DNA from 3 places in the Bradyrhizobium sp. YCK136 genome. Region 1 is predicted to be linked to each of the others. Evidence: predicted binding sites of a transcription regulator. Region 1 holds the regulator's gene; each other region holds the start of a gene.
The links. The regulator PhoB, encoded in region 1, activates phosphate uptake and scavenging genes when phosphate is short. The targets are predictions, from matches to a motif close to TGTCATNNANCTGTCAT.

Region 1 (5,761 bases):
CGTGGTGATCCCCTACACCCGCGTCGGCGTCATTGGCGGCGTCATGCTGGCGCTGGGTCGCGCGCTCGGCGAGACCATGGCGGTGACGTTCATCATCGGCAACTCGTTCCGCATCTCCTCCTCGATCTTCGCGCCGGGCACCACGATCTCGGCGGCGATCGCATCCGAGTTCGCCGAGAGCGACGGCCTGCACCAGTCCGGCCTGATCCTGCTCGGCCTTCTGCTGTTCGTGCTGACGTTCTTCGTGCTCGCAGCGGCACGGCTGATGCTGATGCGGCTGGAAAAGAAGGCGGGGAACTAGCGCCATGAACCCGATCTATTCACGCCGCCGCCGCAAGGACATCGTCGTTCGCGGACTCTGCATCGCCGCCGCCGCCTTCGGCGTCACCTGGCTTGCGCTGATCCTGATCACGCTGCTTTACAACGGCATCGCCGGTCTGAACCTCGAGATTTTCGTGGCAGACACGCCGCCGCCGGGCTCGACCGAAGGCGGCCTGCGCAACGCCATCGCCGGTTCGATCATCATGACCGTGCTCGGCGTCGGCATTGGCGCGCCGCTCGGCCTGTTCGCCGGCACCTATCTCGCGGAGTACGGCCGCAACGACCGCCTGACCTCGGTGATCCGCTTCATCAACGACATCCTGCTCTCGGCGCCCTCGATCATCATCGGTCTGTTCATCTACGGCGCGGTGGTGGTGCCGATGCGCGGCTTCTCGGCGATCGCAGGCAGCCTCGCGCTCGCCGTCATCGTCATCCCGGTGGTGCTGCGCACGACCGAGGACATGCTGCTGCTGGTGCCGAACGCGCTGCGCGAGGCGGCGTCCGCGCTCGGCCTGCCGCGCTCGCTGGTGATCAAGCGGATCGCCTATCGTGCCGCCCGCTCCGGCCTCATCACCGGCGTGTTGCTAGCCACCGCCCGCGTCGCCGGCGAGACCGCGCCGCTGCTCTTCACCGCGCTGTCGAACCAGTTCTTCAGCCTTGGCCTGAACAAGACGATGGCGAACCTGCCGGTCACCATCAACAACTTCGTCCAGAGCCCCTACGCCTATTGGAAGCAGCTCGCCTGGAGCGGCGCGCTGCTGATCACGATTACCGTGCTTGCCCTGAATATTGGCGCGCGCATCCTTGGCGCCGAGAGGACCGCAAAATGAGTGAGCTTTCCGTATCGATGAGCGCGGCCGGTGGGCTGCCCCAGGCGCCGCTGCTGCCGGAAGCGCCGGCCAAGGTGACGGTGCGCAACCTCAACTTCTATTACGGCGAGCACCACGCGCTGAAGAACATCAACCTGACGCTCGGCACCAACCGCGTCACCGCGTTCATCGGCCCGTCCGGCTGCGGCAAGTCGACCCTGCTGCGCATCTTCAACCGGATGTACGACCTCTATCCGGGGCAGCGCGCCACCGGCCAGCTCATGCTCGACCAGACCAACATCCTCGACGGCAAGCTCGACCTCAACCTGCTGCGCGCCCGCGTCGGCATGGTGTTCCAGAAGCCGACGCCGTTCCCGATGACGATCTACGAGAACATCGCCTTCGGCATCCGCCTCTACGAGAAGATCTCGAAGTCCGAGATGGACGACCGCGTCGAGAAGGCGCTGCGCGGCGGCGCGCTTTGGAACGAGGTCAAGGACAAGCTCAACGCCTCCGGCCTGTCGCTCTCCGGCGGCCAGCAGCAGCGCCTCTGCATCGCCCGCACCGTCGCGGTGCGGCCCGAGGTGATCCTGTTCGACGAGCCCTGCTCGGCGCTCGACCCGATCTCGACCGCCAAGGTCGAGGAGCTGATTCAGGAACTGTCCGAGAACTACACGATCGCGATCGTCACCCACAACATGCAGCAGGCGGCGCGCGTCTCCGACAAGACCGCGTTCATGTATCTCGGCGAGCTGATCGAGTTCGACGACACCAGCAAGATCTTCACGTCGCCGAGCGACCGGCGCACGCAGGATTACATCACCGGCCGGTTCGGCTGAGGAGACGGGACATGGGTTCTGAACATACCGCAAAGGCCTTCGACACCGACCTCCAGGAGCTCACCCGGCTCGTCGCCGAGATGGGCGGGATCGCCGAGCGCATGATCGTCGATTCCGTCGACGCGCTGATCCGCCGAGACGTCGCGCTCGGCCAGCGCGTCGTCGCCACCGACACCGAGCTCGACGCGCTGCAGAAGCGCATCGAGGAGCGCGCCGTGCTCACCATCGCCCGCCGCCAGCCGATGGCGGTCGATCTGCGCGAGATCGTCGGCGCCATGCGCGTTGCGACCGATCTCGAGCGCATCGGCGACCTCGCCAAGAACATGGGCAAGCGCGTCGCGGCGCTGGAGACGGATTTTCATCCGCTCAAGCTGTTCCGCGGCCTCGAGCACATGACCGACCTCGTGCAGCAGCAGGTCAAGTCGGTGCTGGACGCCTATGCCGCGCATGATCTGCCGGCGGCGATGGCGGTGTGGAAGGGCGATGAGGAAGTCGACGCCATCTGCACCTCGCTGTTCCGCGAGCTCCTCACCTACATGATGGAGGATCCGCGCAACATCTCGTTCTGCATCCATCTGATGTTCTGCGCAAAGAACATCGAGCGGATCGGCGACCACGCCACCAACATCGCCGAGACCGTGTTCTACATGATCGAGGGCCAGGCGATCACCGACAAGCGACCGAAGGGCGACATGACGACCTTCGCCACGACGGTCCCGAATACCTGAAGACTTAAGGAGCGACGACACCATGGGCGCACGCATTATGGTGGTTGAGGACGAGGAAGCTCTCACCGAGCTTCTCCGCTACAACCTCGAAGGCGACGGCTATGATGTGGAGACGGTGATGCGCGGCGACGACGCCGACACCCGCCTCAAGGAACACATCCCCGATCTGATCGTACTCGACTGGATGCTGCCGGGCCTGTCGGGCATCGAGCTGTGCCGCCGGCTGCGGACCCGGCCCGAGACCAAGCAGCTCCCGATCATCATGCTCACCGCGCGCGGCGAGGAGAGCGAGCGGGTGCGGGGTCTTGCGACCGGCGCCGACGACTACATCGTCAAGCCGTTCTCGGTGCCGGAGCTCCTGGCGCGCGTGAAGGGCCTGCTGCGGCGCGCAAGCCCGGAGCGGCTCGCCACGGTGCTGGCCTATGGCGACATCGAGCTCGATCGCGACAAGCGCCGCGTCGCGCGCTCGGGCCGGCCGATCGACCTCGGCCCGACCGAATATCGCCTCTTGGAGTTCTTCCTGGAGCATCCCGGCCGCGTGTTCTCGCGCGAGCAGCTGCTCGACAGCGTCTGGGGCCGCGACATCTACATCGACGAGCGCACCGTCGACGTCCACATCGGCCGCCTGCGCAAGCTGCTCAATCTCGGCCGCGAGCAGGATCCCATCCGCACCGTCCGCGGCGCCGGCTACGCGCTGGATGATCGCTTTGCGAAGGCGGAGCAGACGTAGGGTTTGCAGGCGTTGGTTTAGCGGGCTACAGCCACACTCTCAGTGTCGTCTCGGACAAGCGTAAGCGCAGATCCGGGACCCATAATCACAGGGCGTGGTTGTCGCGCGAAGAAGGTAACTCCGAGTCCCCGTAGCCACATCTTGCGGTGGTTATGGGTCCCGGATCTGCGCGCGCTTCAGGCGCGCTTGTCCGGGACGACATCGAGTTTGTTGGGCCGTCAACGCGTGACGGCCGTCACTCGATTTCAGAACAAACTCACCGCGAGGGCTTCGCCGGTGCGCGCCGGCGATCCGCGGCGGGCTGATATGCCACGCGCGAGTGCTGCGCGCAGTAGGGCAGGCCCGACAGCGCCCTGCCGCCGCAGAAGAAGAAATCCGGGCTCGAGGGATCGCCGACCGGCCAGTGGCAGGTCGCCTCGTTCAGCTCCAGCAGCGACAGCCGCTGGCTCATCGGCACCACGTTGTCGTAGGTGACCGGTTCGGCCTCCACCTCGACCTCGAAGGCCTGCGCCAGCGCGGTGTTGCCGCGCGCAATGGGGCGGCTCACCCGCATCATGTGCTGCGCGGGGCGCGCCTTGCGCGGCCGCGGAGCCGCCGATGAGGGGCTCTTGGCGCGGCCGGATAGGCCGAGCCTGTGTACCTTGCCGATCACGGCATTGCGGGTCACGTTCCCGAGCTCGGCTGCGATCTGGCTGGCCGACAATCCGGCCTCCCAGAGCTTTTTCAACTGCTCGACGCGATCGTCGGACCAGGTCAAAACCGTCATTGCACCCTTTCCCTCGCCGTGCGGCTGCCATCCTGGCGCCTCGCGGCGAATGCCTAAGCCTCGAAAAACCCGTGCCGTCAGAATCCCTTAAGGCTCGCCGGGCGCGCCGATAACGCCCGAACGTCTACGCCGGTACATGAGGACTTAGAGGATCAGAAACACTGCACGAGATGTCGTATCTGACAAGCCAAACGCTACAATATGGCGTGACTCACGCGCAAGAGTCCGCCGACTCGCTTCCACATGTTCCGTGGCGAAAACCCCGCAATTTCGGCTCCGCAAGACTACGGATTCAGCGTTTCGCGAGGCTTTCGGGCGGCATTGACACCGGTTTCACCAGGCATAAGATAGTGTCACGTGCCGCCCTTAAAAGGCGGCACGTTTCGTTTTCCGGGCCGGTCAATGGTGCGCTGCATGAGCGTGTTCAGGCCGTCCGCAACATCAAGTGATCGTCATGACTAACAGCGCAGCGCCGCATTTGCTTCCCGTTTTCGCCAGATCCGACCTCGGTTTCGAGCGCGGCGAAGGTTGCTGGCTGATTGCGACCAATGGCGATCGCTATCTCGATTTTACCTCCGGCGTCGCCGTGAACGCGCTCGGCCACGCCCATCCCGCGCTGGTCAAGGCGCTGCAGGAGCAGGCCACAAAACTCTGGCACATGTCGAACCTGTTCCAGAGTCCGGACGGCGAGAAGCTCGCGACGCGCCTCTGCAATGAAAGCTTCGCGGACTTCGTGTTCTTCTGCAATTCCGGCGCCGAGGCGCTGGAAGGTGTGATCAAGCTGGTCCGCCATCATCACTTCTCCAAGGGTCATCCGGAACGTTACCGCATCATCACCTTCGAAGGCGCCTTCCACGGCCGCACGCTGGCGACGCTGGCTGCGACGGGATCTGCAAAATATCTCGAAGGGTTTGGTCCGCCGATGGATGGCTTCGACCAGGTCCCGCATGGCGACATCGAGGCCGTGAAGAAGGCAATCGGTCCGCAGACCGCCGGCATCCTGATCGAGCCGATTCAGGGCGAGGGCGGCGTGCGTTCCGCAACACCTGCGTTCCTCCAGGCATTGCGCCAGCTCTGCGACGAGAAGGGCCTGCTGCTCGCCTTCGACGAGGTGCAGACCGGCATGGGCCGCACCGGCGATCTGTTCGCGCATCGGCGTACCGGCGTCACACCTGACGTGATGTCGCTGGCCAAGGCGCTCGGCGGCGGCTTCCCGATCGGTGCGATCCTGGCCACCGCGGACGCGGCGGCCGGCATGGGTCCCGGCTCGCACGGCTCGACCTTCGGCGGCAATCCGCTCGCGGTCGCGGCGGCGAACGCCGTGCTCGACGTCATGCTGAAGCCTGGCTTCTTCGATCACGTGCAGAAGATGTCGCTGCTGCTCAAGCAGAAGCTCGCCTCCGTGATCGATCGTCATGGCGATGTCGTCAGCGAGGTGCGCGGCGAGGGCCTCCTGATCGGCATCAAGGCCGTGGTGCCATCAGGCGATCTCGTCGCGGCGCTGCGTAACGAGAAGCTGCTCACGGTCGGCGCCGGCGACAATGTCGTGCGTTTCCTGCCGCCCTTGA
Region 2 (5,761 bases), 1.4 Mb from region 1:
CAGCCGGTGCTGATGTCGATGACGAAGACGGTGACGATGATGGTGAGCAGGATCGCGCTGACGTCCGAATAGTAGAATTTGCGGATGGCGACGACGAGCTCCTGGCCGATGCCGCCGGCACCGACAAAGCCCATCACCGAGGCTTCGCGAATGTTGATCTCGAAGCGCAGCAGCGCGTAGCTGGCATAGCCCGCTGTCACCTGCGGCACGACGGCGAAGCGCATGCAGGAGAGCCAGCTCGCGCCGGTCGAGCGGATACCCTCGACCGGCTTCATGTCGGCGTTCTCGACGATCTCCGAGAACAATTTTCCGAGCGCGCCGGTGGAATGGATCGCGATCGCAAGCACGCCAGCCATCGGCCCGAGCCCGAAGGCGATCACGAAGATCAGCGCGAAGACGATGCCCGGGACGGTGCGCGCGAATTCGAGCAGGCGCCGCACCGTAAAGCGCAGCCAGGGCGCGGGCGAGGTGTTTTCCGCCGCGAAGAAGTTCAGGACAAAGGCGAGGGTCGCGCCGGTCAGTGTGCCGACATAGCTGATCAGCAGCGTCTCACCCAGCATCTTCAACCATTTGCGCCAGCCCCAAAGCCACTCGCCGACATCGGTCCAGACCCGCTGGCCGTTGTCGAGCGTGAGGATGCGATCGAAATAGCTGACGAAGTTGCCGAGATAGGTGAAGAAGGTGCGCAGGTTCACTTCGGCGCCGATCGCGGCGAGCAGCAGCGCGGCGGCAAACACCACAACTCCGAGCAAGAGACGGAGCCGCCTGCGCGCGACCGCCTGATTGTAAGCGGTGTTCAGCGCAGCCAGTTGCTGCTCGGGCAGGATCGAAACCGCGAGGGTCATCTGTTCAGGAAAGGTGGCCGATCAAAGAGAAAGAGCCGGGTCCATCGACCCGGCTCGAGTAGCTCGTCCCGAAACTCAGGACGCCTTCTTCTTACGCAGTGCATCGACGAACTTGATCAGCTCGATCGTGCCGTCCCAATCCTTGGTGGTGGCGGGATGAAAACCCTTCTTCTGGCCGTCCTGGAGGCGATCGAAGGCCGCCTTGTCCTTGGCCGGCGCGTCGAAGAACGCCTTCGCGATCGCCGCCTTCGCCTCTTCCGGCAGGTCGGAGTTGTAGGCATAGGGGCCGTTGATGATCGGCGCCGACTTGTGGATGATGCGGAAATCGTCCTTCTTCATCGGCGAGCCGTCGGCATTCTTCAGCATGCCCTTGGTCAGCATCTGCGCCAGCGTCAAATCGTCGTCGCTGGTCCACTGGTTGGCCGCGACATCGACCGTGCCCTGCGCCAGCGCCAGGATCGCGTTCTCATGGCTGCCGGTGAAGACGACCTTGCTGAAATAGGTGTCGGCGTCCGCGATTCCCATCTTGTCGAGCTCGAAGCGCGGCACGTTGTTGCCGGACGTCGAGTTCGGGTCGACGAGGCCGAGGTTCTTGCCCTTGAGCTGGTCGATGCTCTTGTAGGGGCTGCTCGCCTTGACGAAGAACACCGAATAGTAGCCGGTCGAGCCGTCGGCGTTGATATCGTTGGCAAAGGCGTCGGTCTTGACGCCGGTCAGGCGGGCGCGGGCGAACGAGGCCGAGCCGTAGCTGGCGATATGGATGTTGCCGGCGCGCTGGCCTTCGATGACGGCGGCGTAGTCATTGGCGATGCGCAGCGTGACCTTCACGCCCAATTCCTTGGAGAGATAGCTCATGAACGGCGCCCAGCGCTCGGTCACGCCCGAGGCGTTTTCCGCCGGAATGACCGCGAAGGTCAGCTCGGGATATTTGGCTTTCCAGTCGTCGGCGGAGGCCGAGGTCGTGAATGCGAGCGCGGCGGCGCCGGCAAGAACTAATCTGCGAGTGATCATGATACCCTCTTCATCGGTTGGGGTCGGTTGACGCAAAAACTGGCAACGACAGAAGCGATGCGGCTCAGGCGGCGGCCGCCGTTCCAAGCGCCGGAATGCCCTCGGGCGCCGGCACGGGCGAGCCGCCCATGACGTCGGTGGCTTCGAGATCGTAGAGCTCGCGCGCGACGTGATCGGTCAGCGCAGACGGTGCGCCGTCGAACACGACACGGCCCTGCGCCATGCCGATCAGGCGGTCGCAATAGCTGCGCGCCAAGTCGAGCGAATGCAGGTTGCAGAGCACGGTGATGCCGAAATGCTTGTTGATGCGCAGCAGCGCATCCATCACGATCTTGGTGTTGCGCGGGTCGAGCGAAGCGATCGGCTCGTCGGCGAGAATGATGTCGGGCTGCTGCACCAGCGCGCGGGCGATCGCGACGCGCTGCTGCTGGCCACCGGAGAGCTGGTCGGCGCGCTGCGCGGCGAGCGCGGCGATATCGAACTGTTCGAGCGCGGACATTGCCAGCGCCTTGTCGTGTTCGGGCCAGGTCTGCGACAGCGAGCGCCAGGCCGGCATCGTCGCGAGGCGCCCCATCAGGACGTTGGTGAGAACATCGAGCCGGCCGACGAGGTTGAACTGCTGGAAGATCATCGCCGAGCGCGCCCGCCACTGCCGCAGCTCCTTGCCGCGCAGCGCTGTGACGTCGGTGCCGTCGAACAGGATGCGGCCCTGCGTCGGCGTCACCAGGCGGTTGATGGTCCGCAGCAGCGTGGACTTGCCGGCGCCGGATCGTCCGATCACACCGACGAATCCGCCGGGGGAAATTTGAAACGAAGCGTCGTCCACCGCGGCTTTTGCGCCAAAGCGGCACGTCAGACCTTCAACCACCAGCATGCAGGGCTCCAGAGTAGCTGGGACCCACCGCTAACGCCGACGCTTGACACTTGTGTGACATGCACGTTTGTGACATGCACGTTGCGGTGCGGCGATCCAACACACCTCATCCCCTGTCATCGCTGCGTCATGACATTGTCATCGAGCCGCTCGAAGAGGAACGCCCGCCCTCACGCTTCGGATACGACATGGCCGGCAAAGCCCTTTCATTCCAACCGACCATCGATCCCTCGGCCAAGCTGCACGAGACCCGGCTCGGCGCCTATACCGAGGTCGGCGCGCGCACGATCCTGCATGACGTGACGATGGGCGATTACTCCTATGTCGTGAACGATTCACAGATCACCTACACCACGATCGGGAAATTCTGCTCGATCGCGGCGATGACGCGTATCAACCCCGGCAATCATCCGATGCATCGCGCGACGCAGGCGCACTTCACCTATCGTTCCAGCGCCTACTTCCCCGGCGAGAGCGACGACACGGAGTTCTTCGACTGGCGGCGCCAGCATCACGTCCATATCGGCCACGACGTCTGGATCGGCCATGGCGCGATCGTGCTGCCCGGCCGTAACATCGGCGCCGGCGCGGTGATCGCGGCCGGCGCCATCGTCACCAAGGACGTGCCCGCCTACACCATCGTCGCCGGCAATCCCGCGCGGATCGTAAGGCGGCGCTTCTCGGAAGAGATCGCCGGACGGCTTGCGCGGCTCGCCTGGTGGGACTGGGATCACGACAAATTGCGTGAAGCCCTGCCCGATTTCCGCAGGCTCGGGATTGAAGATTTTCTCTCCACGTATGAAGCACGGGCACACTCCCCTGCCAGCAAACGAAGCGCGGTCGCGTGACAGACATTTTCCTTGAGGGCGGCCGGGCCCTGATCGGCACCGAGTTGGTCGAGACGTCACTCAGCGTGGCCGGAACGGACATCGCACGGGTCGATGCCGCCCGTGGCCGGGCTCGGCTCGCGATCGATGCGCGCAATCTGCTGGTGTTGCCGGGAATCGTCGATCTGCATGGCGATGCCTTCGAGCGGCAGATGATGCCGCGCGCCGGCGTGGACTTCCCGATCGACGTCGCGCTCGCGGACAGCGACCGCCAGGCGATCAGCAACGGCATCACCACGGTGTTTCACGCCACGACCTGCTCGTGGGAACCGGGCCTGCGCAGCGCCGACAATGCGCGCGGCCTGATGGAGGCGATCGAGCGGCAGCGTCCGCAATTCGCTGCCGACACCCGCTTCCATCTGCGGCACGAGACCTACAATCTCGATGCCGAGGCCGAGATCAGCCAGTGGCTCGCCGAGGGCCGCGTCGACCTGTTTGCCTTCAACGACCACATGGACGGCACCGTCGCCGACATGGCCAAGCCGCGCAAGCGCAACCGCATGGTGGAGCGCACTGGCTTGTCCAGCGAGGATTTTGACGGGCTGGTCGACCGCGTGATCTCGCGCCCGCCGACGTGCCGGCCTCCGTGTCGCGGCTCGCTGCTTCTGCCCGCGCGGCAGACGTGCGGATGCTCTCGCATGACGATGCGACACCCGCGATGCGCCGGGAGTCTCGCGAGCTCGGCGCTGACATCGCCGAGTTTCCGATCAACGAGGAGACGGCGCGGGCGGCAGCGAGCCACGGCGATGCCATCGTCTACGGCGCGCCGAACGTCGTGCGCGGCGGCAGCCACACCGGCTGGACCCGGGCATCCGACATGATCGCAAAGGGGCTCTGCTCGGTGCTGGCGTCGGACTATTACTATCCCGCGCAACTGCTCGCCGCGTTCCGCCTCGCCGCCGATGGCGTGCTGCCGCTGACGGAGGCCTGGAGCCTGGTCTCCGCGGGGCCTGCGCGCGCGACCGGCCTTGCCGACCGCGGCATCCTCGCCGAAGGACGCCGCGCCGACATCCTGCTGGTCGACGACACCGTGCCGCTGCGGCCGCGGCTCGTCGCGGTGATATCAGGCGGAAAGCTCGTGCATCTCACCGATGCGACGCGACTGCTCAGCGCGGCGGCGGCGCCGCGCGAGGCTGTCGTCGCGGCATAAATTGGCTATGCTGAGGCGATGACAGGTTTTCCCCGCTACGCGATCTATTTTGCCGCCGGCGCCGACAGCGCGCTGACCCGCTTCGGCGCCAAGCTGCTCGGCTACGATGCCTACACCGGCGACGAGGTGCCGTTTCCGCCCGAGGCGCTGCACGTTGCACCGGACTGGCGTGACGTCTCCGCCGATCCCCGCAAATACGGCTTCCATGCCACGCTGAAGGCGCCGATGGCGCTGACGCCCGGCAGCACCGAGGCGGAGCTTATGGCGGCCTGCGCGACATTCGCCGAAACGGCGCGGCCGGTCCCGGCCATCCGCCCGATCGTCGACACCATCAGCGGCTTCATTGCCGTCATCCCGGCCGAGCCGGTCGATGCGCTCCAGCAGCTCGCCGCCGATTGCGCCCGTGAGTTCGATTCCTTCCGCGCCGCCCTCACCGCGGAGGACCGCGCGCGGCGCAGGCCGGAGAAGCTGAGCGAGCGGCAGCGCGAGTATCTCGACCGCTGGGGTTACCCCTACGTCATGGAAGAATTTCGCTTCCACATGACCCTGACTGGGCGGCTGGATGCAGAGCGCCGCGGACCGATCCTGGAGATGTTGCGGACGCGGTTCGCGTCGCTTCGTCTGGGCACGCTGGCGATCGACCGCCTCGCCCTGTTCAGGCAGGACGAGACCAAGGCGCGCTTCCGCATCATCGGCGAGTGGGCTTTGGCGCGGTAGACCTCAGCGCCAGCTCGCAAGATTGAAGGCGAGCGCCACCGCGCCAACCAGAACGAGGCTGGTCGCCCAGACTGCATCCAGATTGAACCAGCTGCGCGAGACGAACCTCAATCCCAGATAGCGGTAGACCAGCCACGCCAGAGATCCGCCGGCGCTGACCATGGCGGCAACGTGCACCAGGGACACCAGCACCGCCATCCCGAGACTTGCCTTCATCAGCGCGCCCGCCTCATGGCCGGCATCGAGCTCGAGGGCCTGGCAGAGCCCGAGATAGATC
Region 3 (5,761 bases), 410 kb from region 1:
GCACCCAGTGCCTGCATGGATTTGGCGGTGTTGAGGACGTCCTCGCCCTCCAGCAGGCCCGAAATCCGGGTCTCGCCGACCGCGAGCGCGCCCAGGATGAGGGCGCGGTGGGAGATCGACTTGTCCCCGGGCACCCGTACTTTCCCGGTCAGGGGACCGTTTGCGCGCGACTGAAGCGGCCTCGGTTGGTCGGAATGGGTCAAGATTGTGTCCTTGGATGTGCTCCGGAGAGCTGGGGCGCAGGTACCACATGGTCCGCGCCCCGTCACCGGCATGTCTTTCTCCCGTAATGCGCTATTGACAGCGGGCCGCCAACTAGCCAAGTGAAACACCGCTTTTCAGACATTCCCAGGATTCCTCTGCCGTGGCCAAGTCCGAACTCGGAACCAAACGTATTTGCCCGACCACGGGCAAGAAGTTCTATGACCTCAACAAGAATCCGGTGATCTCGCCCTATACCGGCGAAGTGGTCCCGATCGCGCCCGTGGCGCCTGCGCGCACGACTCGCGGCGCCGAAGCTCGCCACGCAGCGGCCGCGGACACCACGCCGGAGCCGGCGGAGGCCGAGGAATTGGTCTCCCTCGAGGAGGCCGATGCCGAGGAGAACACCGGCAAGGTCAAGGCCGTCGTGCCCGAATCGGAGGACGATATCGAGGTCGACGAGACCCTCGACGACGACGATGACGATGATTCGACCTTCATCGCCGACGAAGAAGAGGGCGATGAGGACGTTACCGACATCATTGGTGATGTCGGGGGCGATGAAGAGACTTGAGATCAGCCCTGATCTGTGAAAAAGGGTGCACCGCGCGAGTCGCCTAGGGCTCGCCGGCCGGGACGGATCCCCCAGGATCCTCCTCACTGGAAGACTTAAGGGGCCATAGCTCAGCTGGGAGAGCGCTTGCATGGCATGCAAGAGGTCGGCGGTTCGATCCCGCCTGGCTCCACCAGCCTTCGCGAAGCGAAGGCTGCCGCGCCGAAGCCCGCAGGGCGAAGGCGGGCTTTGAATTAAATCTCAACTACTCCCCGATCACCGCATTGAGCCGGTCGCGCAGCGCGACGATCTCGTCTTTCATCGCGACCAGCTCCGACACCGAGCAGTCCGACGCCGCCAGGATCGACTGCGGCACGGCGCGCGCCTTGTCTTTCAGCGCGTGGCCCTGCGGCGTCAGCGCGATCAGCACCTGGCGCTCGTCCTCGCTCGAGCGGGTGCGCTTGACGAGGTGGGCGGCCTCGAGGCGCTTCAGCAGCGGCGTCAGCGTGCCCGAATCCAGAAACAGCCTCTCCCCGATGTCCTTGACCGGCACGTCGTCGCGCTCCCACAGCACCAGCATCACCAGATATTGCGGATAGGTCAGGCCGAGGCGGTCGAGCAGCGGCTTGTAGACGCGATTGAAAGCGTGCGCGGCCGAATAGACCGCGAAGCAGATCTGGTTGTCGAGCCGCAGCGGCGCGTCCGCTGCCGATAGTTTCCGAGCCATGGAGAATCTCACGAGGTTTGTCCGCATTGTGGGGCCGCGCCGCCGTACATTCAATTGCGAACAATTAAATGTGAGACGTCGCAATTTCAATTGCGCACAATCTAATTGTCTGCGATAGACATCGCACCCCACCGAAACCCAGGGAGACGAAAATGTCCGTGAACGTCCTTTACAAGACCAGTGCAAAAGCCACCGGCGGCCGCGACGGCCATGCTGCGACCCTCGACGGCGCGCTCGACGTCAAGCTCACCACGCCGAAGGAGCTCGGCGGCGGCGGCGGCGCCGGCAACAATCCCGAGCAGCTGTTTGCGGCCGGCTACGCCGCCTGCTTCATCGGCGCGATGAAGTTCGTGGCCTCGCAGGGCGGCCCCAAGGTTCCCGCCGACGCCGCCGTCACCTCGACCGTCGGGATCGGCCCGCGCTCCGAAGGCGGCTTCGGCCTCGACATCGACCTCGCCGTCTCGCTGCCGGGCCTCGCCCGTGCCGAAGCCGAGGCGCTGGTCGCGAAGGCGCACCAGGTGTGCCCCTATTCCAATGCCACGCGCGGCAATGTCGACGTTCGCCTGACGGTCGTCTGATCAAACGGCGGATTGGCTGGCCCGGGATCCCCCTCGGGCCGGCCGCTTCCGTTTGAATTTGCCACCTCGCGGGATGGCCGCGCCGCGGCGCATACGGCTCCACGCCCGGCGCCATTGCTGGCGCAAATAAACCTCGCTAGGCCTGTGATCCAACGATCGACACAGGGGAAGCGAAGGCATGACTGAAGCCGTTATGGGTGCAATGAGCGGACTGCGCGTCATCGATCTCACGCGCGTGCTCGGCGGTCCCTACTGCACCCAGATCCTCGCCGACCATGGTGCCGACGTGATCAAGGTCGAGCCGCCCGCCGGCGACGAGGTGCGCGACTGGGGTCCTCCCTTCCACGACGAGGACGCGGCCTATTTCATCGGCATCAACCGCAACAAGCGCTCGATCGGCCTCGACCTCGCCTCCGAGGGCGGCCGCGTCGTGCTGCTCAAGATGCTGGAGACGGCCGACGTCCTGATCGAGAATTTCGAGCCGGGCACGCTGGAGAAATGGGGCATCGGCAACGAGGTGCTGCGCGAGAAATTCCCGCGCCTCGTGCATTGCCGGATCTGCGGCTTCGGCGCCGACGGCCCGCGCGGCGGCAATCCCGGCTATGACGCCATCATCCAGGCCATGACCGGCATGATCGCGGCGACCGGTTCGCCCGAGAGCGGGCCGATGCGGATCGGCGTGCCGCTGGTCGACATCACCACCGGGCTCTATGCAGCGATCGGCATCCTGATGGCGCTGTCGGAGCGGCAGCGCTCGGGCAAGGGCCAGTTCCTGGAGACCACGCTGTACGAGACCGGCCTTGCCATCATGCATCCGCACACCGCGAACTATTTCATGCATGGCAAGCCGCCGGGCCTCACCGGCAACGAGCATCCGAATCTCGTGCCTTATGCGATCTTCCCGACGAAGACCGACAACATCTTCATCGGCGTCGGCAATGACGGCACCTTCCGCAAGCTCGCCAAGGAGATCGGCAAGCCCGAGCTCGGCACCGATCCGCGCTTTGCCCGCAACAAGGACCGCATCGCCAATCGCGAGGCGCTGCGCGCCGAGCTTGCCGCGGTGTTCAGCCAGCACGAGGCCGAGCCGCTCTGCAATCGCCTGCTCGCGGCGGGCCTCCCCGCAGGTCCGGTGCAGAAGATCGACCAGGCGTTGACGAACCCGCACACGATCTACCGCGGCGATATTATCGAGAAGGACTGGTACAAGGGCGTCGCCTCGCCGATCCGGCTCGATCGCAGCAAGCCGAGCCTGCGCCGGCTGCCGCCGAAATTCAGCCAGCACTCGGCGGAGGTGCTGGGCGAGTTCGGATATTCCAAGGCCGAGATCGACGCGATGGTCGAGAAGGGCACGGTCTGCGGCCCCGAGCGCAAGCGCTAGGGCAACGATGCTGCGCTCCCTCTCCCGCCTGCGGGAGAGGGTTGGGGAGAGGGTGTCTCTGCAATGGGACAATCCCCCAGAGGAGAGAGCCCTCACCCGCGCCTTCGGCGCGACCTCTCCCGCAAGCGGGAGAGGTTTTGGAGCCCGCGGCCTGATCGTCGACCTCACACGAGCAATGCCGCACTGCGGCGCGACCCACGCGTGTGCAGCGCGAACGGACGACGCTGTCCGCGTCGCATTCGCCTATTTGACGACTTCCCTTTTCCAGCGCTTGCCGCTTTCGTTTCGGCCGCTTACACAGTCATGTGAACGTCATATGGCGCTGCTAGCGCAAGCGCTTCTTTATTGACGGCCAAGGGAGGTTTTCTTGATGGCACTTCGACACTTTGGGGCGGCTGCCGCATTTGCAATCACGGTCGGCATGTCGGCCTCGCCGGCCCTGGCCGTGACCGAAATCCAGTGGTGGCACGCGATGACCGGCGCCAACAACGACGTCATCGTCAAGCTTGCCACCGACTTCAACGCGTCGCAGAGCGACTACAAGGTCATCCCGACCTACAAGGGCAACTATCCCGACACGATGAACGCGGGCATCGCCGCGTTCCGTGCCGGCAACGCGCCGCACATCATGCAGGTGTTCGAAGTCGGCACCGCGACCATGATGGCCGCGACCGGCGCCGTGAAGCCCGTCTACAAGCTGATGGCCGACGCCGGCGAGAAGTTCGATCCCAAGATCTATCTGCCCGCCATCACCGGCTACTACTCCACGTCGAAGGGCGAGATGCTGTCGTTCCCCTTCAACTCGTCCTCGACCGTGATGTGGGTCAACCTCGACGAGTTCAAGAAGGTCAACGCCGAGATCCCGAAGACCTGGCCCGAAGTGTTCGAGGTCGCCAAGAAGCTGCACGACAACGGTCATCCGACCTGCGGCTTCTCCGGCTCATGGATCACCTGGGTCAACCTCGAGCAGCTCTCCGCCTGGCACAACGTGCCGCTCTCGACCAAGGCGAACGGCCTCGACGGCTTCGACACCAAGCTCGAGTTCAACGGCCCGCTCCAGGTCAAGCATCTCGAGAAGCTGGTCGAACTTCAGAAGGACAAGACCTACGACTACGCCGGCCGCACCAACACCGGCGAAGGCCGCTTCACCTCGGGTGAGTGCGCGATCTACCTGACGTCGTCGGCCTTCTTCGGCAACGTCAAGGCACAGGCCAAGTTCAACTTCAACGCCGTGCCGATGCCCTATTATCCCGACGTCAAGGGCGCGCCGCAGAACTCGATCATCGGCGGCGCTTCGCTCTGGGTCATGGGCGGCAAGTCGACCGAGGAATACAAGGGCGTCGCAAAATTCCTGACGTTCCTCTCCGACACCGATCGCCAGGTCTACATCCACAAGGCCTCCGGCTATCTGCCGATCACCAAGGCGGCCTATGAGAAGGCCAAGGCCGAGGGCTTCTACAAGGACCAGCCCTATCTCGAGACCCCGCTGCTCGAGCTGACCAACAAGGAGCCGACCGAGAACTCGCGCGGTCTGCGCCTCGGCAACATGGTGCAGCTGCGTGACGTCTGGTCGGAAGAGATCGAGCAGGCGCTGGCCGGCAAGAAGACCGCCAAGCAGGCGCTCGACGCCGCTGTCGAACGCGGCAACACGATGCTGCGGCAGTTCGAAAAGACCGCTGTGAAGTGAGGCATCGAAGCGGCAGGCCGCGACCCGGCCTGCCGCTTCTGCTGACATCATGCAAAAGCAAGCCATTTTCCAATCAAAGCTATTGCCTTACGCGCTGGTTGCGCCGCAGCTCGCGATCGTCCTGATTTTCTTCTACTGGCCGGCCCTGCAGGCGGTGATCCAGTCCTTCCTGCTCCAGGATGCCTTTGGCCTGTCGAGCACCTTTGTCTGGTTCGACAATTACATCGAGCTGTTCAGGGATCCCGCCTATTTCGAGGCGATCGTCCGGACGTTCTTCTTCTCGTTCGCGATCGCCGTCTCGTCGCTGTCCTTTGCGCTGCTGCTCGCCGTGATGGCCGACAAGCCGCTGGGCGGCTCGATGCTCTACCGCACGCTCCTGATCTGGCCCTATGCGGTCGCGCCGCCCGTGGTCGGCGTGCTTTGGATCTTCATGCTGCATCCCTCGCTCGGCGTGCTGTCGCGCTATCTGCGCGGCCTGGGCGTCGACTGGAATCCGCTGCTCGACGGCAACCAGGCCGCAGCGCTGATCATCCTCGCCGCCGCCTGGAAGCAGATCTCCTATAATTTCCTGTTCTTCCTCGCCGGCCTGCAAGCCATCCCGAAAAGCGTGTTCGAGGCCGCCGCGATTGACGGC

Region 2: a site for PhoB is predicted at 2,856-2,872, ahead of phnC (phosphonate ABC transporter ATP-binding protein). Genes of this name have one in related genera too.
Region 3: a site for PhoB is predicted at 3,740-3,756, ahead of ugpB (sn-glycerol-3-phosphate ABC transporter substrate-binding protein UgpB). Genes of this name have one in related genera too.

Annotation. Positions count from the first base shown of each region.
Region 1 is NZ_CP172424.1:9,279,960-9,285,720, reverse strand. Features, by position in the region: gene pstC (phosphate ABC transporter permease subunit PstC) at 1-301, shown strand, start outside; gene pstA (phosphate ABC transporter permease PstA) at 306-1,151, shown strand; gene pstB (phosphate ABC transporter ATP-binding protein PstB) at 1,148-1,969, shown strand; gene phoU (phosphate signaling complex protein PhoU) at 1,981-2,697, shown strand; gene phoB (phosphate regulon transcriptional regulator PhoB) at 2,720-3,427, shown strand; gene ACFLEY_RS44975 (GcrA family cell cycle regulator) at 3,684-4,193, opposite strand; gene ACFLEY_RS44970 (aspartate aminotransferase family protein) at 4,648-5,761, shown strand, end outside.
Region 2 is NZ_CP172424.1:7,873,236-7,878,996, forward strand. Features, by position in the region: gene phnE (phosphonate ABC transporter, permease protein PhnE) at 1-845, opposite strand, end outside; gene phnD (phosphonate ABC transporter substrate-binding protein) at 921-1,856, opposite strand; gene phnC (phosphonate ABC transporter ATP-binding protein) at 1,921-2,730, opposite strand; gene ACFLEY_RS38010 (chloramphenicol acetyltransferase) at 2,919-3,578, shown strand; partial or broken gene ACFLEY_RS38015 (alpha-D-ribose 1-methylphosphonate 5-triphosphate diphosphatase) at 3,575-4,767, shown strand; gene ACFLEY_RS38020 (DUF1045 domain-containing protein) at 4,786-5,484, shown strand; gene ACFLEY_RS38025 (hypothetical protein) at 5,488-5,761, opposite strand, start outside.
Region 3 is NZ_CP172424.1:9,693,389-9,699,149, forward strand. Features, by position in the region: gene aroA (3-phosphoshikimate 1-carboxyvinyltransferase) at 1-203, opposite strand, end outside; gene ACFLEY_RS46820 (TIGR02300 family protein) at 365-775, shown strand; tRNA gene ACFLEY_RS46825 (tRNA-Ala) at 875-950, shown strand; gene ACFLEY_RS46830 (MarR family winged helix-turn-helix transcriptional regulator) at 1,020-1,481, opposite strand; gene ACFLEY_RS46835 (organic hydroperoxide resistance protein) at 1,634-2,059, shown strand; gene ACFLEY_RS46840 (CaiB/BaiF CoA transferase family protein) at 2,238-3,440, shown strand; gene ugpB (sn-glycerol-3-phosphate ABC transporter substrate-binding protein UgpB) at 3,811-5,127, shown strand; gene ugpA (sn-glycerol-3-phosphate ABC transporter permease UgpA) at 5,177-5,761, shown strand, end outside.